DNA from 2 places in the Kocuria sp. 2SI genome. Region 2 is predicted to be linked to the other one. Evidence: predicted binding sites of a transcription regulator. Region 2 holds the regulator's gene; the other holds the start of a gene.
The links. Region 2 encodes HrcA, which represses chaperone genes, less so after heat shock. Its sites were predicted from a motif close to TTNGCACTCGNNNNNNNCGAGTGCNAA; they were not measured.
Positions count from the first base shown of each region.

Region 1: the regulator HrcA is predicted to act here: its motif matches at 9,506-9,532, upstream of groES (co-chaperone GroES).

Region 1 covers NZ_SCNB01000006.1:36,347-51,221, reverse strand. Annotated here, with positions in the region: gene tsaD (tRNA (adenosine(37)-N6)-threonylcarbamoyltransferase complex transferase subunit TsaD) at 1-1,063, shown strand, start outside; gene FFS25_RS04970 (glutamate--cysteine ligase) at 1,137-2,279, opposite strand; gene FFS25_RS04965 (glycoside hydrolase family 3 N-terminal domain-containing protein) at 2,387-3,847, shown strand; gene FFS25_RS04960 (class I SAM-dependent methyltransferase) at 3,993-5,321, opposite strand; gene FFS25_RS04955 (iron ABC transporter ATP-binding protein) at 5,382-6,137, opposite strand; gene FFS25_RS04950 (iron chelate uptake ABC transporter family permease subunit) at 6,134-7,171, opposite strand; gene FFS25_RS04945 (ABC transporter permease) at 7,186-8,184, opposite strand; gene FFS25_RS04940 (siderophore ABC transporter substrate-binding protein) at 8,319-9,323, opposite strand; gene groES (co-chaperone GroES) at 9,728-10,024, shown strand; gene groL (chaperonin GroEL) at 10,187-11,794, shown strand; gene FFS25_RS04925 (acyltransferase family protein) at 12,010-14,109, shown strand; gene guaB (IMP dehydrogenase) at 14,234-14,875, shown strand, end outside.
Region 2 covers NZ_SCNB01000009.1:35,102-49,976, forward strand. Annotated here, with positions in the region: gene FFS25_RS06820 (isoprenyl transferase) at 1-262, opposite strand, end outside; gene recO (DNA repair protein RecO) at 283-1,038, opposite strand; gene leuA (2-isopropylmalate synthase) at 1,046-2,800, opposite strand; gene FFS25_RS06835 (LCP family protein) at 3,057-4,595, opposite strand; gene FFS25_RS06840 (GTPase Era) at 4,641-5,693, opposite strand; gene ybeY (rRNA maturation RNase YbeY) at 5,761-6,267, opposite strand; gene FFS25_RS06850 (PhoH family protein) at 6,264-7,283, opposite strand; gene FFS25_RS06855 (16S rRNA (uracil(1498)-N(3))-methyltransferase) at 7,566-8,330, opposite strand; gene dnaJ (molecular chaperone DnaJ) at 8,341-9,498, opposite strand; gene hrcA (heat-inducible transcriptional repressor HrcA) at 9,599-10,612, opposite strand; gene FFS25_RS06870 (DUF3097 domain-containing protein) at 10,809-11,675, shown strand; gene FFS25_RS06875 (DUF4870 domain-containing protein) at 11,822-12,415, shown strand; gene hemW (radical SAM family heme chaperone HemW) at 12,533-13,777, opposite strand; gene FFS25_RS06885 (protein phosphatase 2C domain-containing protein) at 13,866-14,720, opposite strand; gene lepA (translation elongation factor 4) at 14,723-14,875, opposite strand, start outside.

The sequences.
Region 1 (14,875 bases), on a different contig from region 2:
CATCGTGCGCGGGCGGCGCCTGCTGGCCAATGCCGTGGCCTCCTCGATGGACCAGCATGCCGTCTTCGGCGGGGTCATTCCCGAGATCGCCGCCCGCGCCCACCTGGAGGCCATGACGCCCACGATCGAGGAGGCGCTGCGCACCGCAGGGGTGCGCCTGCAGGATCTCGATGCGATCGCCGTGACCGCAGGCCCCGGTCTGGCCGGTGCCCTCATGGTGGGCGTCTCTGCCGCCAAGGCGCTCGCACTGGCCACGGGCAAGCCGCTGTACGCCGTGAACCACCTGGTCGCCCACGTCTCGGTGGGCCTGCTGGATCCCGACGACGACGGCGCCCCGACCCTGATCGCGGAGGACGGCTCCCTGGTGCCCGGTCTGGGTGCGCTGCTGGTCTCCGGCGGGCACACCGAGATCCTGGCCGTGCGGGAGATCGCCGAGGACGTCGAGATGCTCGGCTCGACCATCGATGACGCCGCCGGAGAGGCCTACGACAAGGTCGCCCGCCTGCTCGGACTCGGCTACCCGGGCGGCCCCGTGATCGACCGCGCGGCCGCCGAGGGGGATCCGAAGGCCTTCCGCTTTCCGCGCGGTCTGGCCGCCGGCAAGTACATGGGCAGCGCGGAGGCCCCTGGCCCGCACCGCTACGACTTCTCGTTCTCCGGTCTCAAGACCGCGGTGGCCCGGGTGGTCGAGGCCTTCGAGGCCGAGGGCCAGGAGGTCCCGGTCGCTGATGTGGCCGCCTCCTTCCAGGAATCGGTGGCCGATGTCATCACGTCCAAGGCCATGCTGGCTGCGCGCGAGCATGGGCTGTCCACCCTGCTGCTGGGCGGGGGAGTGGCGGCGAACTCGCGACTTCGCGCCCTGGCCGCCCAGCGCTGCACCGAGAACGGCATACGCCTGGTGGTTCCGCCGCTGAGCCTGTGCACGGACAACGGCGCCATGGTGGCGGCTCTGGGCTCGCGGCTGGTCTCGGTGGGGGCGCAGCCGACCGGGCTCGAGTTCACCGCCGATCCCGGGCTGCCCGTGGCCACGGTGTCCATGCCCGCAGCCGCGCTGCAGGCCTGAGCAGGACCGACGACGCCCGAGCCCTCCCTGTCGGGAGAGCTCGGGCGCCGTCGTCGTGCGGGAGTTCGGTGCCTCAGCCCCGCCGGGCCCGCTGCACGACGTCGAGGGCGGCGGAGCGCAGGTCGCCGTCGTGGGCGGCCACGGCGGCGCGCTGATGAGTGGAGCCGGTGCCCTCGGCGATGATCCGGGCCACCCCGGCGAGCTCCTCGACGCAGCCCAGGTCCACGGCGATCGGCTGCAGGCGCTCGAGCATGTCGGCCAGGTCGTCGGTGACCAGCAGCTCCTCCAGGGCGTTGTCCCGGATGATGATCGCCTCCAGCCCGTAGCGGGCTGCGCGCCATTTGTTCTCTCGGATCAGCCACGGGCGCATCTGCTCGACCTTGCGCCCCGAGTCCACGATCCGCGAGGCCTCCTCGGCCAGGCACTGGGTGAGCGCTGCGATCGCACTCAGATCCCGCACGGAGGTGGGGGAGTCGCAGAAGCGCATCTCGACCGTGCCGTACTTGGGCACGGGGCGGACATCGAGGCGGGATTCGCTGATGTCGTCGATCACGCCGGTGGCCAGCAGATCGGAGACGCACAGCTCGAAGTCCGACCAGGTCTGGAACGAGTAGGGGATGCCCGCGGTCGGCAGCTGCTGGAAGAGCTGGGCACGGTGCGAGGCGTAGCCGGTGTCGAAGCCGTTCCAGTACGGAGAGTTGGCTGACAGCGCCAGAAGGTGGGCGTAATGGGCCAGCAGGTGGTCCTGGACCGGCAGGGCCTTGTCCTGCGAGTCGACGCCCACGTGGACGTGCATCCCGAAGATCACCATCTGCCGCCCCCAGTACTGAGCGCGGTCCAGGACGGTGAAGTAGCGGTCCTTCTCCACGACCGACTGGTCCTGCCAGCGGGAGAACGGATGAGTTCCCGCGGGGTAGATCTCGATGCCCTGGGGGTCGGTCACCTGACGGATCTCGCCGAGCATCTGCTCGAGCTGGCCCACGGCCTCTCCGACGCTGCGGCACACCCCCGTGACCATCTCCACGGTGTTGTTCAGGAACTCACCGGTCAGGATGGGGTGATCGCCGTCCTCGGCGCGCTCGGGGACCTGGCTGTGCACGGCCGCGAGGATCTCCTCGGCCCGGGGCACGAGCGCGCCGGTCTGGGCGTCGACGAGCGCGACCTCCCATTCGATGCCCAGTGTCGACTGCGGCGATGAGCTGAATTCGATGTTCACGGCACCTCGCTGGCAGGACGTCCGGGGATCCGCTCGGCGGCGACCGAGCGGATCCCACTGTAGAACAGCGCACAGCCCTCGCGGTACGGATCGCTACCCTGGTCGGCATGCCGCGTCATGAACTTCCCCCCGTCGACCGTCGCACCCACGCCCTGCCGGACTCCGCAGCTGTCCGTGCCCGTTTTCGCGCCCGTCGCGCCGGGCTCGGCCTTGTCCTCGCCGGTGGGCTCGCGCTGAGCGCCTGCGGAAGCCAGCAGGCGCCGTCGGAAGGGACGACGGCCTCCGGGGCCGCCTCGGACGGGGCGAGTGCCGCGAGCCCGTCGGAATCCTCCGCCCGCTCCGAGGCCGGCTCAGGCGAGCAGGCCGCCGGACTGCTGCCCGATGAGCAGACCCGTGCCGCGGCCGAGGAAGCCGTGTCCGAGATGACGCTCGAGGAGAAGGCCGGGCAGGTTCTCCTGGCCACCTGGAGCGGGGCGGACCCTGCCTCGGTCGATGCCCAGATCAGCCAGATCGGGGATCTGCACCTGGGCGGTGTGATCGTCATGGGGGCCAACGTCCCCACCGCCGACGGGCAGGGGATCACGGAGGAAGCCGGCGCGGGCGGCGGCGCCTCGGACGTCGACGTGGAGGCCATGCGCTCGCAGAACGACCGGGTCGGTGCGGCTCTGAGCCCCGAGGAGCGCAGCTGGTCCGGGATCATCGGGGTCGATCAGGAGGGCGGCTCCGTCGCCCGCCTGGCCGAGCCCCTGACCGTCTGGCCCTCCGCGCAGACCGTCGGCGCCGCGGACGATCCGGAGCTGACCCGCGAGGCGGCCGCCGGGATGGGTGCAGAGCTCGCCGGGCTCGGCTTCACCATGGACTTCGCCCCCGTGGCCGATGTGACCAGCCCCGACGACGCCGTCGTCCAGGACCGCGCCTACAGCGACGACCCCGAGATCGTCTCCGAGCAGACCGTGGCCGCCATGAGCGGACTCTCCGATGCGGGACTGATCTCCTCGCCCAAGCACTTCCCGGGCCACGGCTCCGTCAGCACCGACTCCCACGTGGGGCTGCCGGTCCAGCAGACCCCGGTCGAGACCCTGAAGGATGAGGACTGGGCACCGTTCCGGGCCGCGGTCGACGCCGGCGCCCCGACGATCATGATGGGGCACATCGCCGTGAGCGACTGGAACGACCAGGTGCCCGCCACGCTGGAGCCGAAGGCCTACCAGGCGCTGCGCGAGGACCTCGGCTTCCAGGGGGCGGTCGTCACCGACGCCCTCGACATGGGGGCCCTGAAGGACGTCGTGGGACCGGGCCGACCCGTCGACTCGGGGGTCACCACCCCTGCCGGTGCGGCCCTGCAGGCCGGCGCGGATCTGCTGGTGATGCCCGAGGACGAGGCCGCAGCGCACGCGGACATCGTGCAGGCCGTGGAGTCCGGGGCCATCCCGCAGCAGCGCCTGGACGAGGCCGCCACCCGGGTGGTGGCCATGCAGATGAGCTATGACCAGGCCCAGGAGTCGGCCCCGGTCGAGCCCGCGGAGCCCGGGAGCCATCAGGAGCTGGCCGCGCGCTTCGACGGCTGAGCCCGGCTGCCCGCCGCGGCGCTGAGGCCGCAGATCGGCAGCTGATCGACGTCGACGACATGCGGAGCTGCGGCTTCGACGAACGGGAGCGCCGAGGCCGCAGATCCGCAGCCGATCAGCAGCGATGGGGTGCGGTGGTGCGGCATCAGCTCATCGGCTCGACGACCAGGACCGCACGGCGCTCGCCGGAGCGGCCCTGGTCGTCGGCCTCCCACAGCCTGGTGACGATCAGCGTGGCGCGGTTCGGCCCGGACGGCTTGAGCTGCCGCCGTAGCTGCTCGGGCGTGACGTCGGTGCCTCGCTTCTTGATCTCCAGGGTGCCCACCCGGTGGCGCTTCACCCAGGTCTTGAGCACCTTGACGGTGTGCGGCAGGACCTCGCGCACGCGGTACGCCCGGGCGTACGGGGTCGATGGGTCCCGCTCGGGCTGGCCCGGTGCCGTCAGATAGGCGATGCGCGGGTGCACCAGGCGGGCGCCGAGGCGGCCGGCCAGATCCTGCACGAGCCCGGCGCGGATCACGGCGCCGTCGGGCTCCCAGAGCACATTCCCGGCGGTGACGGGCGGCCACGACACGCTCTCGGTCTCGGGCGCCTCGGTCTGCGCCGCATGCTCCGGGGGGCCGTCGGAGGGCTCGGGGAACTCAGCGGAGGAGACGAGTTCGTGGTGGCCCTGCTCGCCCATGACCAGGGCGGCGCGGCGGATCCCGGGGCGGGCCAGTGCTCCGAACCACAGCACGACCTCGACCACATCGCGGCGGTGGGAGATCCACTGCGCCTCGCACCCCTCCGGCACGGCCGCGTGCGGCAGGCCTGGACCCATCTTCACGCCCACCGGCATCCCGGAATCGGCCAGCGCCTCGACGAAGGACAGGGGAGGGGAGAAGGCTTCCGGATCGAAGATCCGCCGGGAGGCTCCGGCGGTCTCGCGGCGGGCCGGATCGAGCCACAGCGCCTCGGGGCGCCCGCCGGGCAGCTCGTCGAGGTCGAGGCTCTGGACGTCGGCCTGGACCACGCGGGTCTCGGGGAACGGCGTGAGGTTCACCGTCGCCACGGCGGCGGTGGTCTCATCGAGCTCCACGGCGGTGACGTCGAGCCCGGCGGAGGCCAGGGTCATGGCGTCGGCGCCGATCCCGCAGCCCAGATCGGCCACGCGGCGCACACCGGCCTGGACGTACCGGCTGGCGTGGACGGCTGAGACGCTCAGCCGGGTGGCCTGCTCGAGGCCGTCCTGGGTGAAGAGCATGTGCTGGGCGAACTCGCCGAACTTGGCGGCCGCGGCGGTGCGCAGCCGCGACTGGGTCATGGCCGCGGAGATCAGCTCGGGGGCGAACCCCTCGGCGCGCAGCCGCGAGATCTGCTGGAGGGCCTCGTCCTCCCGATAGGGGCCCAGCCCGTCGAGCAGTCTCATGCCCTCGGGCGTGAGCAGCGCGGCCAGGGACGCGGCGGCGGTCTCGGGGGAGGGGGTCTCTTCCACGTCCTCGACCCTAGCCTCTGAGCGGACGGTGATCGACGGAGCTGCGCGGCGACGCGAGGATCAGTAGCAGGAGGCGAGCCGGCCGTTGGGGCCGTCGATCACGGTGATGGGGGTGTCGAAGACCTCGGTGAGCACCTCGTCCGTCAGGATCTCCTCCGGCGTGCCGAAGCGGGCGATCTGCCCGTCCTTCACCGCGCAGATGTGATCGGCGTAGTGCCCGGCGAAGTTGATGTCGTGCAGCACGATGATGATCGTTCGGCCGAGCTCACGGCAGGCGGAGCTCAGGAACTGCATCATCTGCACCGAGTGCTTCATGTCGAGGTTGTTCAGCGGCTCGTCCAGCAGCACGTGATCCGTCTCCTGGGCCAGGACCATGGCCACATAGGCGCGCTGGCGCTGGCCGCCCGAGAGCTCGTCCAGGTACCGGTTCTGCAGCTCGGTGAGGTGCAGGAAGTCCAGGTACTTCGAGATGATCCGCTCGTCCTCCACGTTCAGCCGTCCCCCGGAGTAGGGGAAGCGCCCGAAGCCCACGAGCTGGCGCACCGTCAGGCGGGTGACGTAGTGGTTCTCCTGCCGCAGGATCGACAGGATCTTGGCCAGGTCCTTGGACTTCGTCCTGGCGACGTCCATCTCCGCGACCCTGATGACGCCCTCGTCGAGGGAGAGCAGGCGTCCGATCATGGTCAGCAGCGTCGACTTGCCGGCGCCGTTGGGCCCCACCAGCGCGGTCATGCCGCCGGTGGGGATCTCGAGGTCGACCGGGCCGATGCGGACCTCGTCGGTGTAGTGCTTGCGGACAGTGTTCAGGGTGATCACAGGCGTCCCTTTCGCAGGATGACGTACAGGAAGACGGAGCCGCCCACGAGCTCGATGATGATCCCGACGACGCCCTGGGCGTAGAAGACGTGGTGCATCAGGAAGTAGGCCCCGGAGAGCACCACGAAGCCCATGAGCATGGCGACCGGGAAGATCCGTCGGTGGTCGTAGGTGTCGGCGAACTGGTAGGCCAGGGTGGCCACCAGGAAGCCGAGGAAGGTCAGCGGGCCTACCAGGGCGGTCGAGACGGCCATGAGGATCGAGATCAGGAACAGGATCCGGATGGTCTCCCAGCGGTGGTTCAGCCCCAGGTTGTTCGAGACGTCGGCGCCCATGGCCACGACGTTCAGCCGCCGGGCCGACAGCCACAGCGCCAGCCCCGCGGCCAGGCACAGGGGGATCGCGATCGGCAGGAGGCTCGCATCCGCGTTGGACACGGAGCCGAAGAGCCGGGCGTTGAGGACGTCGAACTCGCTGGGGGTCAGCAGACGCTGCATGAAGGTCGACACCGAGCCCAGGCCGCCGCCGATGATGATGCCGACCAGCAGCATGACGTGCATGCTGCCTCGGCGCCCGGCGAGCAGCCAGGTGTACAGGGCGGTGGCCAGCAGGACCATCAGGGTCACCTGGACCACGAACTGGGTCATGCCGCTGAAGGCCACCAGACTGGCGGCTCCGGCGAAGTAGACCACGCCCGTCTGGATCGCCACGTACAGGGACTCGAAGCCCATGATCGACGGGGTGATGATCCTGTTGTTGGTGGCGGTCTGGAAGCTCACGGTCGCCATGGCCTGGCAGAACGCCACCACGCCCATCACGATCACATTGGTCAGCCGCAGCTCGGCGATGCGCCAGAACCCCGGCGTGCCGAACGGCAGCGGGTTGTCCCAGGCCAGCAGACCGCCGGCGAAGAACACGGACAGCGCGAGCAGCACCACGACCACGATGACGTAGCGCCGGCGGGCGGCGGGGGTCGCGAAGGCCCCGGCGCTCGAGCGCTGGGCCTTGGCGGTCGTGGGTCTGGCGACTGTCATCCGGGGGTCCTCCATCAGGCGCTGCGGCGCTGGCGCAGCAGCAGGGCGACGAACACGACGGCTCCGACGATGCCGAGGATCACGGAGACGGGGATCTCGAACGGGGCGATCAGCGTGCGCCCCAGCAGATCGCACACGGTGACGATCGCGATGCCCAGCAGGCAGACCCAGGGAAGGTTGGAGCGCAGGTCGTCGCCGCGGATCATCGAGACGATGTTGGGCACGATCAGCCCCAGGAACGGCAGATTGCCGACCACGACGGTCACCACTCCGGTGGCGATCGCGATCAGGATCGTGCCGAAGAGGATGATCCGGCTGTAGTTCAGCCCGATGCTCGTGGCGATGTCCTCGCCCAGCCCGGCGGCCGTGAGCCTGTCGGCCACGATGAACACCACGACCACGACGGCCGCCACGATCCACAGCACCTCGTATTGTCCGCGCAGCACCGAGGTGAAGCTGCCGGCGAACCACACGCCGAGGTTCTGCAGCATGTCGGTCTGCAGCGCCATGAAGGTCGAGACGGAGCCGACCACGGCGCCGAGCATGATGCCGACGATCGGCACGATCAGCGACGAGCGCAGGGACACCCGGCGCAGGAAGAGGAAGAAGACCATCGTGCCGATGAAGGCGAAGAGGATGGCGGTTGCCATGCGCGTCATGAGCGTGGCAGACGGGAAGACGATCATGGCGGTGAGCAGGCCCAGCCCCGCCCATTCGGTCGTGCCGGTGGTCGTGGGCTCCACGAAGCGGTTCTGCGTCAGCAGCTGCATGACCAGCCCGGACATGGACATGGCCGCCCCGGCCAGCACGAGGGCGATCGTTCGGGGAAGGCGGGTGATGCCGAGCATCTCAGCGCCGCCCTCCGAACCGAGGTCGTAGACCCCCGTGAACAGGGACAGGACCAGCAGCCCTGCGACCGCTGCGGTCGCCAGCCACAGCTTCCAGTCGAGCAGGGCTGCGGCGAGCCCGGATCGTCGGGTGCTCGCCTCGGCGCCGGTGCGGGCTTCGGTCATCGGGGTCCCCTCAGCATGGTCGGGCGGTGCGGAGGCGGCGCCTCGTCCCGGAAGGCCGGGCACGAGGCGCATGCCTCAGCGGCGGCACCTGCGTCGGGCCTCGACGCCGGTGCCGCCGCTGACAGATCAGCAGGTCAGCTGCTCTTGGACTCGAAGGCGTCGGCCAGGCCGTTGAAGATCTCGGTGTAGGTCTGGATGCCCTCGTTGGTGTAGGTGTCCGCCGGAGCGTAGTAGATGTTGCCCTCCTTCACGGCGGTCACGTCCTGCAGCGCCTCGGACTGCTCGATGACCTCGGCGGCGGGGGTGGCGCCCTCCTCCGAGCTCACGCCGGCGTCGCGGTCCAGGACCACGATCCAGTCCGGGTCGGAGTCGGCGATGGCCTCGACGGAGATGTCGTCGCCCTGGTGGTCGTCCGAGGCGCCTTCGACCTCGAGGGCCGGGGTGAAGCCGAACTCGTCGAACAGCGGCCCGAAGGTGCGTCCCACGCCCGGGGCGATGTAGCCGATCTCGCCGCCGGAGACGTTGACGGCCATGACGGTGTCGCCCTCCTGATAGGAGTCGGACACGCGCTGGGCGGCATCGTCCAGGCCGCCGTTGAGCGAGTCGGCCTCCGAGGTCTTGTCGAAGATCTCGCCGATGGCCGAGGTCTGGCGCTTGAGCTCCTCGAAGAAGTCCTCGCCTTCGCGGGGCTCGAACTCCACGATCGCGGCATCCGGGACGAGCTCGGCGATCTGATCGTGGTAGTCGCCGAAGCGCTGGCCGTTGACCACCAGGCTGGGCTCCACGCCGGCGATGGCCTCGAGGTCCGGCTCGCGGTGATTGCCGATGTCGACGACGTCATCGCCCTGCCAGCACTCGACCGTCTCCGGCAGCAGGGGCTTGGGTGCCGCGGCCAGCTCGACGTCCCACTCGCACAGGGTCTCGAACGTGCGGTTGTCGGTGGCAACCACGTTCTGCGGAGGCAGCGCGACGGTCTCGGTGCCGAAGTTGTCCTCGACCTCGATGCTGTCGGTCTCCCCGGAGCTGCTCTGGCTGTCCGAGTCGCCGGAGCCGCCGCAGGCGGTGAGTCCGAGGGCCAGGGCCAGGGCCAGGGGCAGTGCGGCCAGTGCGGCGCCGGAGCGGCGGCTGGGTGCAGGCATGGGAGCATCCTCTTGTCTGTCGACGACGTGGTGGCGGAGCAAGGTGAGCCTCACCTTGAGTAGGTCAGCATTACCTTACTGGTGACCTTAGAGGATTCTCCCAGCTGTTGCCAGGGCTTCCCCCGGAGTCTGCGGGCCGGCTGGGAGTCGTTCCGGGGCGTTCGCTCCTCCGCGGTGCGCAGCTGGCACTCGCCTTGACCGACTGCCAGCGCCGTCTCTAAGGTGGCGTTAGCACTCGCCCTCGGGGGGTGCTAAGGGATTCGGGCCGATCGGCACCGCGACGACGGTTGGCAGATCCTCTGGCGCACCAGCACCGGGGTCCTCGCAGCAGCGGGGAGCAGCACCTCGGCGGGGCGCCGTGACAGCTTCAGCAACACTTCGAATCCATGAGAGAAGGAGACATCGTGTCGATCTCCATCAAGCCGCTTGAAGACCGCATCGTCGTCCAGGTCGTCGAGGCCGAGCAGACCACCGCCTCCGGCCTGGTCATCCCGGACACCGCCAAGGAGAAGCCCCAGGAGGGCAAGGTCATGGCCGTGGGCCCGGGCCGCGTCGACGACTCCGGCAACCGCATCCCGGTCGACGTCAAGGAGGGCGATCTCGTGATCTTCTCCAAGTACGGCGGCACCGAGGTCAAGTACAGCGGCGAGGAGTTCCTCGTCCTGCCGGCGCGCGACGTGCTGGCCGTCGTCGAGAAGTGAGCCTGACGACCCCCTGATCACCTCAGGCGGTCCGAGCAGAGGGCGCCCGCCGCGTGCCCCGCGGTTGCGCGGGTCCGCGTGGTCGGCGCCCTCTCTCGTCGATCAAGACCCCAGTCATCCCGACGGGCCCGCGCCCGTCGATCCCGAAGGAGAATCCGGCCCATGGCCAAGCAGCTGCTGTTCCGCGAGGACGCACGCAATCAGTTGAAGGAGGGTGTCGACCGCCTGGCCGACACCGTCAAGGTCACCCTCGGCCCGCGGGGCCGCAACGTGGTCCTGGACAAGAAGTGGGGCGCCCCCGTCATCACCAACGACGGCGTCACGATCGCCCGCGAGGTCGAGCTCGAGGACGTCTACCAGAACCTGGGCGCTCAGCTCGCCAAGGAGGTTGCGACCAAGACCAACGACGTCGCCGGCGACGGCACCACGACCGCCACCGTGCTGGCGCAGGCGCTCGTGGAGGAGGGCCTGCGCAACGTGGCCGCAGGCGCTGCTCCGGGCCAGATCAAGAGGGGTATCGAGGTTGCCGTCCAGGCGGTCGCCGATCGCCTGCTCGAGGACGCCCGCGAGGTCTCCGGCGACGAGGTCGCCAAGGTCGCGGCCATCTCCTCCCAGTCGGAGGAGATCGGCGAGCTCATCTCCCGGGCCTTCGAGGTCGTCGGCAAGGACGGAGTGATCACCATCGAGGACGGCTCCTCCACGGAGATCGAGCTCGAGGTCACCGAGGGCATGCAGTTCGACAAGGGATACCTGTCGCCGTCGTTCGTCAAGGACGCCGAGCGCCAGGAGGCCGTCATGTCCGACGGCCTGGTCCTGCTCTACCAGGGCAAGATCTCCTCGGCGCAGGATCTCATGCCGGTGCTCGAGAAGGTCGTGCAGACCAAGAAGCCGCTGACGATCATCGCCGAGGACGTCGAGGGCGAAGCCCTGTCCACGCTGGTCGTCAACAAGCTGCGCGGCACCCTGGACGTCGTGGCCCTGAAGGCCCCGGGCTTCGGCGACCGTCGCAAGGCGATCATGGAGGACCTGGCGGTTCTCACCGGCGGCACCGTGGTGACCTCCGAGCTGGGCATCGCCCTGGACCAGGTCTCCCTGGAGCAGCTGGGCTCCGCCCGCACGGTCACCGTGACCAAGAACGAGACCACGATCATCGACGGCGGCGGCACCGCCGAGGCGATCTCCGAGCGCGTGGACTACATCCGCGGCCAGGTCGAGCGCACCGATTCCGAGTGGGACCGCGAGAAGCTGCAGGAGCGCCTGGCGCGCCTGGCCGGCGGCGTGTCCGTGATCAAGGTCGGCGCGGCCACCGAGGTCGAGGCCAAGGAGCGCAAGCACCGCATCGAGGACGCCGTCTCCTCGACCCGCGCGGCCCTCGAGCAGGGCATCGTGGGCGGCGGCGGCTCGGCGCTGGTCCACGCCTCCGCGGCGATCGACGACGTCAAGGCCCAGCTCGACGGCGACGCTGCCGTGGCCGCGGACATCGTGCGCCGCGCCCTGCGCCAGCCGCTGCGCTGGATCGCGCAGAACGCCGGCCAGGACGGCTGGGTCGTGGTCTCCCGCGTGGAGCAGATGGAGCTCGGGCACGGCTACGACGCCAAGGCCGATCAGTACACCGATCTGCTGGCGGCGGGCATCATCGACCCCGTCAAGGTGACCCGCTCGGCGCTGCAGAACGCGGCCTCGATCGCGGCCCTGGTGCTGACCACCGAGACCTTGGTCACCGACAAGCCCGCGGAGGACGATCAGGACGGCCACGGCCACCAGCACTGATCCGGAAGCTGCGGCGCTGACAGCGGCCGCAGCAGGCCGAGGGTAGGCCCGGCTCCCATCGCACTCGCGGCGGGAGCCGGGCCTTCTGCGCACCTCGGTCGCTGCCGCGGGCGGGCGGCCCGCGCTGGTAGGTTGACGCCCGTACTTCCCCCGGAGGCTGCGCAGGCAGGCTTCCGCATGACCCGCTGCCGTGGCCGCAGCACGGAGGATGAGGCATGCCCGAGCAGCAGGAGACAGACCGCAGCGCAGAGGACGCCCGACGCCGGGAGTCCGTGGCCCGGTACTCGGGCTTCCGCCCGGAGATCCAGGGGCTGCGCGCCGTCGCCGTGATCATGGTGGTGCTCTACCACGTCTTCCTCGGGCGCGTCTCGGGCGGCGTGGACATCTTCCTGCTGATCTCGGCGTTCTTCATGACGCTGTCGTTCGTGCGCAAGCTCGAGGGCGGGCGCCCGCTGCGGATCGGACGCTACTGGCTGCACACCTTCAAGCGGCTGCTGCCGCTGGCGGTGCTCACGGTGCTGGGCACCCTGGTGCTGGTCGCTCTGTTCTTCCCGGCCTATCGTGTCGAGGAGGCCCTGCGTCAGGCAGCGGCGACCCTGACCTACACCGAGAACTGGGCCCTGGCTCTCACCTCGGTGGACTACTACGCCGCCGACCGCTCCACGGCCAGCCCGTTCCAGCACTTCTGGTCCCTGTCCGTCCAGGGCCAGGTCTTCCTGCTGTGGCCGCTGCTGTTCGGACTGACCTGGCTGCTGACTCGTGGTCGGTCCCGCCTGCGGCCCGTGCCTGTGCTCGCGGTGCTGTTCAGCGCCATCTTCGCCGCCTCGCTCGTGTTCTCGATCGTCACGACCGCCACCCAGCAGGAGTTCGCCTACTTCGACACCCGAACCCGGCTGTGGGAGTTCGCCCTGGGCTCGCTGCTGGCCTTGGCGCTGCCCTTCATCCGACTCCCGCGGTGGCTGCGCGTGGTGCTGGGGTGGGTGGGGTTCGTCTCGATGGTGCTGGTGGGCCTGCTGGTCGATGTGCAGGGGGCCTTCCCCGGCTGGATCGCCCTGTGGCCCCTGCTCTCGGCGGCCGCCATCATGGTCGCCGGGCAGACGAACTCGCGCTTCGGCCTGGACCGGATCTTCGCCGCCAAGCCGCTGGTGCGCCTGGGGGACTCCTCCTACGCGCTCTACCTCGTGCACTGGCCGCTGCTGATCACCTACCTGGTCATCCGCGACCGCCCGGAGGCGGGGCCGCGCTCCGGGGTGGTGCTGATCGTGCTCTCGCTCGCTCTGGCGATCCTGGCGACCAAGCTCATCGAGACGCCGCTGAAGAGCTGGAAGTGGCCCGAGGCCACCAAGCTGCGCCTGGCCGGAGCGGTCGTCGTGTGTCTGGCGGTCGGTCTGGGGCCGGTCCTCGCCTGGCAGCAGAGCCTGCGCGCGGACGTCGCCGAGGCCCCGGACGGCCCCACGGCCTCGAACCCGGGTGCGCTCGTGCTGCGAGACGACGTGCAGACCGCGCCGGATCCCGACGCCCCGACGATTCCGCTGGCCGCCCAGCTCGACGACCAGGCGCCGGACCGGGGCGCGGCATGCCCGAGCGAATGGGACATCCCCGTCGGATCGCAGCAGTGGTGCCGCGAATCGGTGCCCGCGGAGGACCCGTCGCAGACCGTGCTGCTGATCGGCAACTCGCACTCCGAGCACTGGCTGGACGCCCTGCGGCCGGTGGCCGAGGCGAACGGCTGGCGGGTGGTCAGCTACATCAGGCCCGGCTGCTATTGGACGAGCCACGAGGACCAGCGCGATGACGAGTGCGGCCCCTGGCTCGACGGCTCCATGCCCCTGGTGCATCAGATCGACCCGGATCTGATCATCACCCAGTCGACCTTCACCAACGCCGGGGGCGAGTACTACAAGCCGGACTTCGACCAGCGCGTGCGCGAGGTCACGGGCGAGGGCTACCGCGTCCTGGGAGTGCGCGACATCCCGCGGTTCGATCAGGCTCCGCCGGAATGCGTCATGGAGGAGGGGTCCGCGCAGGCTCCGCAGTGCCAGAAGACCCATCCCATGCTCGGACAGCCCGATCCCATGCAACCGCTGGCCGAGGAGCTGCCGCTGTACGCCGAGATGGACATGACCGATCAGATCTGCCCGGAGGGGACCTGCCCGCCCGTCATCGGGAACATGTACGTGCAGTGGGACAGCGGGCACCTGTCCATTCCCTACTCGCGCTCGCTGGCCTGGACCTTCGGCGACCGCCTCTCCGCAGCCCTGGCCGAGGACGGCGTGGTCGTGGAGCACCAGCCCGCTCTGCCGCAGCTGCAGTGAGGGCCGCCTCGGCAGGCGGAGGGGCCGAGGGCCCGTGAAGGGTCCTAGACTGTCCTCTCGAAACCGCACCGCGCCCGGGAGCCGCCGGGGCGTCGGCCGTGCCGTCGATGGAAAGGTCCTCCCCGTGTCAGAAGCCCCCGTCCCGACCGCCCTGTCCGAGGATCCGTTCGGCTTCGTCGGACTCACCTACGACGACGTCCTCCTGCTGCCGGGCAGCACGGATGTCATCCCGTCGGAGGCCTCCACGCGCACGCGCCTGTCGCGGCGCATCGAGCTCGAGACGCCCATCATCTCGGCCGCCATGGACACGGTGACCACCGCCAAAATGGCGATCCAGATGGCCCGACTGGGCGGCATGGGCGTCATGCACCGCAACCTGTCGATCGCGGATCAGGCCGAGAACGTGGACCTGGTCAAGCGCAGCGAGTCCGGGATGATCACCGATCCCGTGACGGTCAGCCCGGAGGCCACCCTGCGCGAGCTCGACCGCCTCTGCGGCTACTACAAGGTCTCGGGCCTGCCCGTGGTCGAGGACGGCACCCGCCTGGTCGGCATCATCACCAACCGCGACACCCGCTACCTGCCGGAGTCGGACTTCGACACCCGCACCGTGCGAGAGGTCATGACCCCCATGCCTCTGGTCACCGGGCGCGTGGGCATGCCCAAGGAGGAGGCCTTCAAGCTGCTGGCCTCCAACAAGCTCGAGAAGCTGCCCCTCGTGGACGATCAGGGCGCGCTGAGCGGGCTGATCACCATCAAGGACTTC
Region 2 (14,875 bases):
CGCTGGGCGAGCGCTTCCAGTTCTCGGTCGAGAACGCGTAGGCCGAGACATAGGGGATGCCCATCTCGATGGCACCGGCGACCACGTCCACCAGGGCGCGCTCGCCGGCGCGGTGGCCCTCGTTGCGCGGCAGGCCGCGCTCATTGGCCCAGCGCCCGTTGCCGTCCATCACCACGGCCACATGCCGCGGCACGAACTGGGCCGGGATCGGCGGAGCCACGGCACCGGAAGGGTGGGCCGGGGGCGGTGCGAAGCGCCTCACAGGGGTCCTCTCGACGGGGATCAGTCGCGCTCGACGAGCTGCAGCGACTTCACGGCGTGCTCCAGATGGAACTGGACGTAGGCGCCGATGATACCGGCGGCCGCCCGGGCGGTGCGGGGCTCGACCGCATCCACCCGGGGCCAGTCGCCGTCCAGCAGCGCCTGCAGGTGGGCGACCACCCGCACGTCCGGGGACAGCGAGCCGGGCGGACGGCAGCGATCGCAGACCATCCCGCCCAGCTGGGCGACGAACGACCGATGCGGGCCCGGATCGCCGCACTGGGCGCAGACCGTGAACGACGGCGCCCACCCGGCCGCTGACATGGCCCGCAGCAGGTAGGAGTCCAGCAGCTGATCCGGGGCGTGCAACCCCCGGGCCATCGCCGACAGCGCCCCGATCAGCAGGTCGTACTGCGGTCGGGTCTGCTGGCCGTCGTCGGTCGAGAGCTGCTCGGCGGCCTCGACCATGGCAGCCGCCGCGGTGAACCGGGAGTAGTCCGAGGCGATGGCCGTGGACCAGGTCTTGCGTGCCACCGCCTGGGAGACGATGTCCAGGCTGCGGCCGTGCACGAGCTGCAGGTCCGAGAGGGTGAAGGGCTCGAGCCGGGAGCCGAACTTGGAGCTCGTGCGCCGCACGCCCTTGGCCACGGCCCGGACCTGACCGTGCTCCCGCGTCAGCAGGACCACGATCCGGTCGGCCTCCCCCAGCGGGTAGGTCCGCAGCACGACCCCGGTGTCCCGGTAGGACGCCGAGGCGAACGACGAGCCCCGGGCCATCTCGGCCTCAAGCCTCCTGGGACGCCGCGCGGGCCGCCCGGTTGACCGCCGAGACGACGGCCTTCAGCGACGAGCGCGTGGTCGAGGAGTCGATGCCCGCACCCCACAGGACCTTCTCCCCCACCGCGAGCTCGACGAACGAGGCGGCGTGGGCGTCCGAGGCGGCCGAGAGCGTGTGCTCGGAGTAGTCGAGCAGCCGCAGGTCGACTCCCTCTGCGCGCAGGATCTGGATGAGGGCGTCGATGGGGCCGTTGCCGCTGGCGGAGCGCTGGCGCGCGGCGCCGTCGATCTCCAGGCCGAGGTCCAGGCGAGTGTCGCCGTCGTCCTCGGAGTGCGTGCTGATCGAGGTGAGGCGGTAGCGGCCCCAGCGGTTGCCCTCGTGATCGGCAGGCAGGTACTCGTCCTGGAAGATCTCCCAGATCTGCTCGCCGCTGATCTCGCTTCCGCTGTCCTCCGTGTGGCGCTGGACCACGCCGGAGAACTCGATCTGCGCACGGCGCGGGAGGGTGAGCCCGCGCTCGGTCTTCAGGAGGTAGGCCACGCCGCCCTTGCCGGACTGCGAGTTCACGCGGATCACGGCCTCGTAGGAACGGCCCAGGTCCTTGGGATCGATCGGCAGGTACGGCACGGCCCACTCGAGCTCCTCGACCGAGACGCCCTGGCGCTGGGCATCGGCCTGCATGGCGTCGAAGCCCTTGTTGATCGCGTCCTGGTGCGAGCCGGAGAAGGCCGTGAAGACCAGGTCGCCGCCGTACGGGGAGCGCTCGGGGACCGGAAGCTGGTTCGCGGTCTCCACGGTGGAGCGGATGTGGGCGATGTCCGAGAAGTCGATCATGGGATCCACGCCCTGGGTGAGCATGTTCAGCCCCAGGGTCACCAGATCCACATTGCCCGTGCGCTCGCCGTTGCCGAAGAGGCACCCCTCGATGCGATCCGCCCCGGCCAGGTAGCCCAGCTCGGCGGCGGCCACGCCGGTGCCGCGATCGTTGTGCGGGTGCAGCGACAGGATCGTGGAATCGCGATGGTACAGGTTGCGCGTCATCCACTCGATCGAATCGGCGTAGACATTGGGGGTCGCCATCTCGACGGTGGCCGGCAGGTTGAGGATCATCTCGCGGTCGCCGCCGATCTCGAAGGTCTCGGCGACCTCGTTGGAGATCCGCGCCGCGAACTCGAGCTCGGTGCCGGTGAACGACTCGGGCGAGTACTCGTAGACGATCCTGGTGTCGGTCGTGGCCGCGAGCTGCTCCTCGTACTTCATGCACAGGCGCGCACCCGTCAGGGCGATGTCGACGATCCCGTCCTCATCCGAGCGGAACACCACCCGGCGCTGGAGGACCGACGTCGAGTTGTAGAGGTGCACGATCGCCTGCGGGGCGCCGGCGATGGCCTCGAACGTGCGCTGGATCAGGTGCTCGCGCGACTGGGTCAGGACCTGGATCGAGACGTCCTCGGGAATGCGGTCCTCGTCGATGAGGCGGCGCACGAAGTCGAAGTCGACCTGCGAGGCGGACGGGAAGCCGACCTCGATCTCCTTGTAGCCCATCTTCACGAGCAGCTCGAACATCATCAGCTTGCGCTGGGAGTCCATGGGATCGATCAGGGCCTGGTTGCCGTCGCGCAGGTCGACGGCGCACCAGCGCGGGGCCTGGGTGATCGTGCGGTCCGGCCAGGTGCGATCCGGCAGCGAGAACGGGATCTGCTCGTGGAAAGGACGGTACTTGTGCGTGGGCATTCCCGAGGGCTGCTGGCGATTCTGCATGAGTGGAACCTGTCTCTCTCGCCGCGCGGGAGCGCCGGGCGGCAGGGGTGCGGAGCGGATCGGGCCGGGCATGGCAGACGCCGCAGCGGGATCCGGCCCTTTCCTGGCGATCTCGACGTCCGAGCGACCGTGAGGTCGGGGACGGGATCCGGCCAGGATCAGGACCCGCTGCGGCAGATCAGCAGTAGCTTCGCGGCCGTGCACATGCTCCTGACCGTATCACCACGCGAGAGCCGCCCGCGCACCGCCTGAGGCCTCACTGCTGGCAGGTGAACTGCTCCGCAGTCTGGCCGCTGTACTCGTCCGGGACCTCGGCATCGACGTCCATGGTCTCCCCCTGGGCGAAGTCCTCGCCGACCGTCAGCGAGAGGCCGCTGAGCAGGTCGTCGCCGGGGGCGATCTGCGATTCGGGGATGCCGAGCTCGTCGGCGACCTGCTCCGCGGCGCCCTGCCAACCCATGGCGTAGTGCAGCTGGGTGCCCGGCAGGTCCTCCTCGGACTGCTCGCCGAGCTCGGCGAGGTCGTAGCCGGCCTCGCCGAGCCGGTCGACGAGCTCCTGGTCCCGATCCTCGGCGCCCGAGGCGTTGTTCACCGTCACGGGCACCGTGTCGGGGCTGAAGGCCGCGCCCGTGGGCTCGGCGGCCGCATTCCCGGTGGGTGCGGCGGTGGCTGTGGCACTGGCGCCGGCCGAGGCCGACGGGGATGCGGAGGCCTCCGGCTCACCGTCCTCGGTCAGGGAGCCGTCCTGGCGCAGGACCTGGAAGAGCTCCTCGGCCGGCTTCTCGTCGAGCTGCAGGCGGTTGGGGTCCTGGGGGTAGACCTCGGAGGGCACCGAGACGAACACCACCCGCGAGAGATCCACGTCCGCCAGCTCCCCGGCCAGCCCCACGATGCGGGTCACATTGCCGAGCTGCTCGTCCACGTGGAGGTTCTGCGTCATGACATCGGCGATGTCGTAGAGGGCAGGGATGTTGCTCAGCGTGCCCTCGGCCTTGAGCTTGCGCGCCAGCGAGGACATGAACTGCTGCTGCGAGCGGATGCGGGACTCGTCGCCGCCGTCGCCGAAGGCCGCCCGGGAGCGCAGGAAGGCCAGGGCCTGCTCGCCCTCGACCGTGGAGGTGCCTGCCGGCAGCTCGAGCCCGGATTTGGGGTCTTCGACCTCGTGGTTCACGCAGACCTCCACGCCGCCCACGCTGCGCGACAGCTCGGTCACGGCGTCGAAGTCGGCGAGCATGAAGTGATCGATGCTCAGGCCGGTGAGCTCATTGATCGCTGCCACCGTACAGCCGGGGCCGCCGTTCTCCCCCGCCGAGTTGAGCATGGCGGCATCCTGCGCAGGGTAGGTCTTTCCGCTCTCCGGGTCCGTGCACTCGGGGATCTCCACCATCAGATCGCGGGGGAAGGACACAACCGTGACGTCCTCGCGGTCCTCCGAGATGTGGGCCAGCATCATGACGTCCGTCTTGCCGCCGCCGTTGCCCTCCTCGACCTCCCCGTAGCGGGAGTTCCCCTCACCGGCGCGGGTGTCCGAGCCGAGGATGAGGATGTCGGTGGCCCCGGAGTCCTCCGCTTCTTCCTGCCCCAGGTTCAGCGGGCTGGTGACCAGGTTCTGCTGCAGCTTGAAGATGCTCAGCCCGCCGATGCCCACCACGACGGCCAGAAGCATGGCCGCGATGATCAGTCCCCAGCGCCGCCCCTCCGGCGGCGCGGACGCGGCACTCCAGTGACGACCGAGCTGCTCCGGCTCGGTGGTGCGCTCGTCGGCTGCTGCGTCATCTCGGGGGTGTGTGCTCACGTGCTCTGTTCCGGTCGATCTGGGGGGGGGGTGGCCTCGGGGCTTTTAGAAGCCGAGCCGTGACATCTGCCGCGGGTCGCGCTGCCATTCCTTGGCCACCTTCACGTGCAGGCTGAGGTAGACCCGGGTGCCGAGCAGCCGCTCGATCGAAGCACGGGACGTGGCGCCGATCTCGCGGAGGCGGGCCCCTTGCTTGCCGATCACGATGGCCTTCTGCGACGGGCGCTCCACATACAGCGAGACGTGCACGTCCAGCATGGGATCGTCCTCGGGCCGGTCCTCGCGCGGGATCATGTCGTCGCACACGGCAGCCAGGGAGTGCGGCAGCTCGTCGCGCACGCCCTCCAGGGCCGCCTCGCGCACGAGCTCGGCCACGAGCGTCATCTCCGGCTCGTCCGTGAGGTCGCCGTCCGGGTACAGGGGCGGGGAGATCGGCATATGCGAGATCAGCAGCTCGGCCAGCTCCTCGAGCTTGAAGCTGTCGACCGCCGAGACGGGGATGACATCGGCGAATCCGATGTCCTCGGGCACCGGAGTCGGCGTGTAGTCGCGCCCGCGCTTCCTGGCCCTGATGGCCTGACGGCGCTGGAACTCCACGTGCTCCGCGGTGAGCACCTCGCGACCCATGGCCTCCACGGCCATGAGCTGCTCGGCGAGCTCCCCGCGATCGACCTTGTCCGCCTTGGTGATGATCGCCACGATCGGCTTGCGCCCAGCACTGGCAAGCTGCTGGGCGATGAAGCGGTCGCCGGGGCCGATCTTCTCGTCCGCCGGGATGCAGATGCCCAGGACGTCGACCTCGCTGAGGGTCTCGCTCACGAGCTCGTTGAGCCGCTCCCCCAGCAGCGTGCGCGGGCGGTGGACCCCCGGCGTGTCGACGAGCACGAGCTGGCCGCTGTCCCGGTGCACGATCCCGCGGATGGTGTGGCGCGTGGTCTGCGGGCGGTTGGACGTGATCGCGATCTTCTCGCCGACCAGCGCATTGGTCAGCGTGGACTTGCCGACGTTGGGCCGTCCCACGAAGACGGCGAAGCCCGCGCGCGTCTGTGCGGGGTCATCCCACTGCGCGGGGCCGCCGGTCCGGGTTGTCTCGCTCATCTTCAGGTGCTGCTCTCAGGTGTCGTGGTGAGGACGGGATGGCCGCTGCGTTGCGCTCGGCGGCGGTTCAGCGGATGGTCTCGGCGGGGGCCTGCCGGCCCAGGAAGCCGCTGAGCAGCTGTCGCTGCAGGGCGAACATGGTCGTGCGCTCGTCGTCCTCGGCATGGTCGTGGCCGAGCAGGTGCAGGATGCCGTGCACGGTCAGCAGGGCGAACTCGTCCTCGGTGCTGTGCCCGGCCTCGGCGGCCTGCCTGGCGGCCACCGGCGGGCACAGCACGATGTCCCCGAGCACGCCCTCGGTCGGCTCCTGGGCGGTGCCGGCGCGCAGCTCGTCCATGGGGAAGGACAGGACGTCGGTGGGCCCGGGAAGATCCATCCACTGCACGTGCAGCTCGGACATCTCGTCCTCGTCGACCACGGCGATCGACAGCTCGACGGACTTCGACAGGTGCAGCTCGCGGAAGCAGTGCTCGATCAGCTCCCGCTGCCGCGCCGGGACGTACGCCTCCCAGCTGGCGCGATCGGCGGCCGTGGCGTCCTCCGGCAGCGGGCGGATGTCGAACTCGACGCTCATGCGTCCTCCCCCTGCCGCTCCTGTGCGTCCTGCGACGTCCCGCGCTGGGCTGCGGCCTCACGACGGGCGTCCTTGCGCTCGCGGCGCTCCTGGCGCCGGCGGTTGGTCACGCCGAAGACCTCGTAGGCATCGACGATCCGCCCCACCAGCTCGTGGCGCACGACATCGTCGCTGGTCAGCTCCGGGAAGGCGATGTCCTCGACGCCGTGGAGGATGTGCTCGACCTGGCGCAGGCCCGAGGATGTGCCGCCGGGCAGGTCCACCTGGGTGATGTCGCCGGTGACCACGATCTTGGAGCCGAAGCCCAGGCGCGTGAGGAACATCTTCATCTGCTCGGGCGTGGTGTTCTGGGCCTCGTCGAGGATGATGAAGGAGTCGTTGAGCGTGCGCCCGCGCATGTAGGCCAGCGGGGCCACCTCGATGGTCCCGGCCTCCATGAGCTTGGGAATCGCGTCCGGGTCGAGCATCTCGTGCAGGGCATCGAAGAGCGGCCGCAGGTAGGGGTCGATCTTCTCGTTGAGGGAGCCGGGCAGGAAGCCCAGCCGCTCGCCGGCCTCGACCGCGGGACGCGTGAGGATCAGCCGCGAGACCTCCTTGCGCTGCAGTGCCTGCACCGCCTTGGCCATGGCCAGGTACGTCTTGCCCGTGCCGGCCGGGCCGATGCCGAAGGTCACGGTGTGGTCGTCGATGGCGTCCACGTAGAGCTTCTGGTTGATCGTCTTGGGGCGGATGGTGCGCCCGCGCGAGCTGAGGATGTCCTGGTTCAGAGCGCTCGAGGGCCGTGCCGCCGCATCCCTGCCCAGGATGCCCATCAGCTGCGCGATCACCTGCGGGGTGACGAGCGTCCCCTGGGAGGCCAGGGCTCGGATCTCCTCGAGCAGCGCGACGACGACGGCGACGTCCTCCGCGCGGCCGTCGACCGAGACGGTGAGGTCGTGGGCGCGCAGATGGGTGCCCGGACGGGCCAGCTCGATCTGGGTCAGCGCGGAATCGGCCTGGCCGATGCTGCGCACCATGGTCTCGCGGTCGTGGAAGACGACGGTGCGCCGCACGCGCTCCTGCTCCGGGGACGCGTCCTGCGCGGGTGCCCCGACGGGACGCTGCGGGTCCGCTTCGGTGTCCGAGAGGGTGCTGTGATCCATGGTGAGGGCCGTGTGGCCGCTGCCGCCTTCCGTTGCGCTGCGCGTGGTCTGCTCCGCACGGGAGGCTGCAGCTGGTGCAGGCCGAGGTGCGGTTCGAGGGCCCATGCTATCGCGCCGGTGCGACGCGCCGGCGGGCGGCTGTGCCGCCGTGGATGCTCACCAGCGCCCGAGAGCGCAGGACAGCACGGCCACGGCAGCGGCCCCTGCCGTGGAGGAGCGCAGGACCTCCGGGCCCAGCAGCATCGGCTGAGCCCCGGCCTGCACGAAGCGCTCGAGCTCCGCATCCGAGACGCCGCCCTCCGGGCCCACGATCAGCCCGATCCCCTCCAGGTCCTCGTGGGACGCCAGCTCCGGAAGCAGCTCGGTGAGACGCTGCTGCGCGCTCTCGTGCAGGACCAGCCAGCGGGTGCCCGGCGCCTCCTCGATGAGCCGGGCCAGCGAGGAGCTCGTGACCGGCTCGCGCAGCTGCGGCCAGCGAGCCCGTCGGGACTGCTTGGCCGCCGAAGTCAGGGCGGACTCCCACTTGGCCAGCTGCTTGGCCTGGCGCTCGGGGCGCAGCTTGGCGATCGAGCGCTCGGCCTGCCACGGGATCACGGCCTCGACGCCGAGCTCGGTGCAGGACTCGACGGCCTGCAGATCACGGTCGCCCTTGGCCAGGGCCTGCACGAGGACCAGCTCGGGGCTGCGCGCCGGCTCCTGCACGGAGTCCTGGACGCGCAGCTCGATCCGGTCGCCAGCGGCGCTCACGACGCTGCCGGTGACCCGCAGCCCGCGGCCGTCGACGAGCTCGAGCCGCTCGCCGGTGCTCAGGCGCCGCACGGTGGCGGCGTGGCGGGCCTCAGGGCCGCTGAGCACGATCTGCTCCCCCGTGCCGGCGCCGAGCAGCTCGGTCTTGGCGAGGAAGACGGGCAGCGTGGTCATGTCCGGCGCCTCACTGATCCGCGAAGCGGTCGCGCAGCCGCGAGAAGAACCCGCCGCCGCCCCCGCGCTCCTGCGTGCGGCTCACGGCGGTTCCGGTGTGCTGCTCCTCGCCGCGCAGGGAGGCCAGCCGGGTGAGCAGCTCGCGCTGCTCGCCGGTGAGGTCCTCGGGGGTCTCGACCTCCAGGTGCACCACCAGATCGCCGCGCTCCCCGCTCTGGCTGCGCAGGCGGGTGGAGCCCAGGCCCTCGACCCGGCGGGTCTGACCCGACTGGGTGCCTGCGGGAATCGAGATCTCCTGGGGGCCGTCGAAGGTGTCGAGCTTGAGGGTGGTGCCCAGCGCGGCCGAGGTCATGGGGATCCGCACGGTGACGTGCAGGTCGTCGCCGTCGCGGGTGAACGTGGGGTCCTGGGTGACCTTGGTCTCCACGTACAGGTCGCCGCTGGGGCCGCCGGCCACGCCGGCCTCGCCCTGCCCCGACAGGCGGATGCGCACTCCGCTGCGCACGCCGGCGGGGATCTTGACGTTCAGCGGGCGCTTGTCGCGCACGCGCCCGTGGCCGTAGCACTCCTGGCACGGGGACTTGATGACATCGCCGTAGCCGCGGCAGGTGGGGCACTCGGCCACGGTCATCACGGTGCCCAGGGGCGAGCGGATGGGCTGGCGGACCTGGCCCTGGCCGCCGCAGTCGGTGCACTGCTCAGGGTGGGTGCCCGGCTGGCAGCAGGTGCCCTGGCACTCGGGGCACACGACCGCGGTGTCCACCGTGATCCGCTTCTGGGTGCCGAAGACGGCCTCCTGCAGGGAGACGTCCACGGTGATCAGAGCGTCCTGGCCCTGGCGCGTGCGGGACTTGGGGCCCTGGGCTCCGCCGCCCTGGAAGAAGGCGTCGAAGATGTCGCCGAAGCCCCCGAACCCGCCGCCGCCGCCGAAGCCGCCGCCGCCGAAGCCGGACTCGCCGTTCTCATTGCCGGTGGCGTCGTAGATGCGCCGCTTCTCCGGGTCGGAGAGGACGTCGTTGGCGTGGGAGACGCGCTTGAACTCATCGGCGGCATCCGGCGACGGGTTGACGTCCGGGTGCAGCTGACGGGCCTTCTTGCGGTAGGCGCGCTTGATCTCCTCGGCGGAGGCGTCCCGGGACACGCCCAGGGTCTCGTAGTGATCGCTCACAGGTCGTTCCGTCCTCGTCATCTCTGGGATTCGTGGTCTGCGCGCCCCTCGCCGGGCGCATGGCCGGGCTCGAGGAGAGCGCGAGTCTGTTCGGTGCGGCTCAGCTGGGCAGCGAGCGCGAGAGGTAGCTGGCCACGGCGCGCACCGCCGCCATGGTCTGCGGGTAGTCCATGCGGGTGGGACCCAGCACTCCGAGCTTGGCCCTGCGCTGCGGACCGTATCCGGTGGCGACGACAGCGGTCTCGACCAGCGGGTCCGACGAGTCCTCCGCGCCGATGCGCACGGCCACCCCGCGCTCGTCCTGCTCCATCTCCGAGAGCAGCTGCAGGAGGGTGACCTGCTCTTCGAGCGCCTCCAGCACGGGGCCGATGCTGCGGCGGAAGTCGTCGGTGGACTGGGCCAGGTTCGCGGTGCCTGCCAGCAGCATGCGCTGCCCGGACGCGCTGTCCAGCACGGCGGCCACGGCCGCGGCCGCCGCCTCCAGCAGGGGCTGCTCGGCCGGGGGCGCCTGCTGGGCCGCGGCCATCACGGCCGCACCGGCTCCGGCCAGTGGATGCCCGACGACCGCGCCCAGCAGCCTCGCCCGGGCATCCAGGACGACGGACTCGGCCACCGGCTCGGGCATGCGCAGCATCCGCTGGGAGACCCGGCCGTCGGTGGGGATCACGACCAGCAGGACCTGGTGCTCGTCCATGCGCACCAGCTCCAGGTGCCGCAGCGCGGCCGAGCTCACCGACGGGTACTGCACGACCGCCACCTGGTGGGTGAGCTTCGAGAGCAGGCGCACCGTGCGCTCCATGACGTCGTCGATGCCGTCGGCGCCCTCGAGCAGGGTCTGGATCGCGCGGCGCCGGGCCGGGGTCAGCGGCTGGACCGCCGCGATCCGGTCGACGAACTCGCGATACCCCTTGGCCGTGGGGATCCGACCCGAGGAGGTGTGGGGGGCCATGATCAGGCCCTCCTCCTCCAGCACGCCCATGTCGTTGCGCACGGTCGCCGAGGACACGCCGAGGGCGTGGCGCTCGACGAGGGCCTGGGAGCCCACCGGCTCCCGGGAGTGGACATAGTCCTCCACGATGGCCTGCAGGACCTGCAGCCGCCGGGGGTGATCCATGTTCCGCTCCTTCCTGCGCTGTGCGTGCTCGCTCGGAGGACCATTCTGGCACTCGGGGGCGCACACTGCTAAGCCAGTGTAGGCGGGCTCACGCCTCCGCGCTCGCACCGGGGCATTGGTACGCTCGCCGCTGATCCGCCCGGAGGCGCCCCCTCCGGCGCGCCGCACCACCACGTCCGTCGATCTGGAGGCCGCCATGCCCCCTTCGTCCTGGGGACCGCGCTCCCTCAGCGACCTGTCCGCCTCGAACCGCCCGCCCGAGCCGCGTCAGCTGCCGGTGGCCCGCGGCATGGTCCTCGAGGAGTTCGAGACCGGCTGGGTCGGGGCCGTGGTGCGTCTGGAGACGATCGGCGGCATGCGCGTGCTCAGCCTCGAGGACCGTCGGGGCAGGATCCGCAGCTTCCCCCTGGGGCCCGGCTTCCTCTTCGAGGGCGAGCCCGTGATCGCTGCCGAGCCTCAGCGCCGCAGCGTACCCAAGGCTCCCGCGCGCACCCGCTCCGGGTCGGTCGAGGTGGAGGGCTTCCGCGCCCGCACGGCCCAGGCCTCCCGCATCTGGGTCGAGGGCAAGCACGACGCCGAGCTGGTCGCGAAGGTCTGGGGCCACGACCTGGCGGTCGAGGGCATCGTGGTCGAGCCGCTGCACGGCGTGGACGATCTGGCCGCGGCCGTCGCGGAGTTCTCCCCCGGGCCGTCGCGGCGCCTGGGCATCCTGGTCGATCACCTGGTCGCAGGCTCCAAGGAGTCCCGGATCGCCGAGGAGGCCATGCGGGTGCCGTCCGCCCCCGGCAACGTGGCGGTGCTGGGCCACCCGTACATCGACATCTGGCAGGCCGTGAAGCCCAGCGCCATGGGCATCCGCGCCTGGCCCGAGGTGCCGCGCGGGATCGATTGGAAGACCGGGATCTGCCGCGGACTGGGCTGGCCGCACGAGACCCCCGAGGACATCGGACGGGCCTGGAGCTCGATCCTCTCCCGCGTGAACACCTACGCCGATCTGGAGCCGGCGCTGCTCGGGCGCGTCGAGGAGCTCATCGACTTCGTCACGGTCCCCGGCAGCGCCTGAGCAACCCGTCACACGGGGCCTCCCACGAAGCCCTCGGAGGCCGTCAGCGGCTAGACTGTGCAGGACCCGAGCGCCTCCCCGACCCCAGGGGACCTGCGGCGCCCGCTCGACCGGCCCTGCCGGTCACACGACCTCGAAGGTGGACAGTGGCCGTCTCCAGCAGCAGCCCCCAGCGACTCAGCGACTCCGGTGCCGAGCCGGCCGACCCCGGCTCCGACGACCAGGCGGCCCTCGCGCCGAACGAGTACGAGGGGCTCAGCGCCCAGCCCGGTCCGGTCTCCGTCTCGGACGATCAGCAGCTGGCCACGCTGACGCACATGCTCGGAGTGGTCGGATGCGTGCCCAGCATGATCATCCACCGCTGGGCCAGGGGCCGCGCCCGCTTCACCGAGCAGGAGTCCCTGGAGGCCGCCAACTTCACGCTGCTGCCCACCCTCGTGGTGATCGCCGGCGCGCTGCTGGCCTTCATCCCGTGGGTCGGCTGGATCTTCGCCATCCTGGCCGCCGCAGCCTGGCTGATCCTCGCCATCTCTTCGGTCGCCGCAGCCGTCTCCGCCAACTCCGGGCGTCCGTACCGCTACCGCCTCAACTGGTACCTCTACGACGCCCTGGCCAGCCGACGCCAGGAGCGCCGCCGGGAGCGCGAGACCTCCGGTCCGGTCACAGCCCAGGGCCAGGTCGTCACCCCCAGCGGCCGCACCGCTGATGCCCCCGAGCCGGGTGCCGGCGCGCAGAACTGACCCGGACGCCCCACGGCACGCGCAGAGGGCCCCGCTTCGGCGGGGCCTTCTGCATGTCAGCCGCAGGTCTGCCCGGCTGTGGACCGGCCGTTCCGACGGGTCCGAGAGCCCTGCGGCTCAGTCGACGAGCAGCCGCCGCACCACGGCGTCCCCGAGCAGGCGGCCGCGCAGCGTGAGCACGAGCCGGCCCTGCAGCGCGCTGCGGCCGTCGATCAGCTCCTCGGCCACCAGCCCCGCGATCTGCTCGCGCCCCTCCGGACGCAGCGCCGTGAGCGGCATGCCGTCTGCGATGCGGGATTCGAGCATCACGCGCTCCATGTACCGGGTGTCGTCGTCGAGCTGCTCGCGGCCCACGGCGGGAGAGAGGCCCCTGCGCACCGTCTGCGCGTACGGCATGGGGTGCTTGCGGTTCCACCAGCGCACGCCGCCCACGTGGCTATGGGCGCCGGGGCCGACGCCCCACCAGTCCTGGTTGTGCCAGTAGGCGAGGTTGTGCGCCGAGCGGTTCTCCAGCGCGCTGCGCCCGCCCGCGGCCCGGGACCAGTTGGAGATCTCGTACCACTCGAAGCCTGCCTCGGAGAGCATCTGCTCGGCGATCCCGTACTTCTCGGCCTGGTCGTCCGGGTCCACCGGGTCCACGTCGCCGCGGCGCATCTGCGCCGCCATGCGCGTGCCGTCCTCCACGATCAGGGAGTAGGCGGAGAGGTGGTCCGGCTCCAGGGAGATGGCCTGGCGCAGCGACTCCCTCCAGTCCTCGAGCGACTCCCCCGGCGTGCCGTAGATCAGATCCGTGCTCACGGACAGCCCGGCCTCCTTGGCCAACTGCACGACCCTCGGCACGTTCGCGGGATCGTGGGTGCGCTCCAGGGTGCGCAGGACGTGCGGCACTGCGGACTGGACGCCGAAGGACACACGGGTGAATCCTCCGTCGGCCAGCGTCTGCAGGTCCTCCCGGGTCACCGAGTCGGGATTGGCCTCGGTGGTGACCTCCGCGCCCTCCAGCAGACCGAAGCTCCCGCGGGCGCTGTCCAGGATCTCCACGAGCGCCGAGGAGGCCAGCCGGGTGGGCGTGCCCCCGCCGAAGAAGACGGTGTGCAGTCCACGGCGCGCCGCCCCGGAGCGCTCGAGCGCCTCGCGGGCGAACTCGATCTCGCGCACGGCCTCGAGGTGGTAGGCCGCCTGCGAGACGTCGGGGCCCAGCTCCAGGGCGGTGTACGTGTTGAAGTCGCAGTAGCCGCAGCGCACGGAGCAGAACGGCACGTGCACGTACAGGCTCAGGGTCCGCTCGTCGCTTCCGTGAGCGGCGGTCTCCGGGAGCAGCCCGTCCTCCGGGGGGGTCTCGCCATCGGGCAGAGAGGGCATCTTCATCCTTCGAGTTCTACTTCAGGTTTGGAATATTTGCGCGGACTTCACGTTCGATGTGAACTCCAGGGCGGAGCTCCCGTGCAGGTCAGAGCGTGATCGCCAGGCCGGTGATGTCGTCGTGCACAGTCATCCGGGGCGCGCGCACGCGGCGGGGATCCGCTCGCTCGAGCCCACGCAGGCGCTGGGCGAGGGAGCCGGCCGATCCGCTGTGCAGCGCCTCGAAGAGCCCGCGCCGACCGGTGATCGCGAAGGGATCGACCACGCGCTCCAGACCGTCGGTGAGCAGACACACGCGCCGCTGCTCGGCCCCGGGGATCAGCTCCACGCGGGCATGCTGCGCGGCCTGCGGCGAACCGCCGAGGATCCACAGCCCGTCCTCGGTGCTGCGTGTGCGCCGGTCCCGCACCTGCGCCTCGAGAAGCTCGGCGTAGGCGGCCTCAGCGCTGCGGCCCTGTGCTCGCAGCTCGTGCCAGCGGCGCAGCACTCGGGCGTCGCCGCCGGCGAACTGCGGATCGACGACCTCCAGGATCTGCCCAGCGTCCTCGAGCCACAGCGGCGAGTCCCCCAGCACGAAGCACTCGAGGCCCTGGGCGGTGCGCCGGATCAGCGACAGCGTGGCCGTGGGGATCTCGGCCCCGGGCCAGCCGATCTCGATGCTGCGCTGGGCCTCGGAGCGGGCGGCCTCGACGATCTGGTGCAGGGGCTGGCTGCGCGCTCGAGCTCCGGCGTCGGCGAGGATCGCGCGCAGGGCTGCGGAGAGCCTCCAGGCGAAGCGGGCGACCTGCTCGTCGGCGCTGCGGGGGTCCTGGGCGCCCAGCGCTGTGGCCCCGTCGAGCACCCAGGCCGCCTGGAGCCGTCCGCTGGCATCGCAGGCCGTTCCCCAGGCGTCCTGCGTGCGCCGCTTCGCCGAGACGGCCACCACGGCCGGGCCGCAGCTCACGACTACTTCTTCTTCTCCGGCTCGTCCGCCGACAGCGCTGCCACGAAGGCCTCCTGGGGGACCTCCACGCGACCGACCATCTTCATGCGCTTCTTGCCCTCCTTCTGCTTCTCGAGCAGCTTGCGCTTGCGGGTGATGTCGCCGCCGTAGCACTT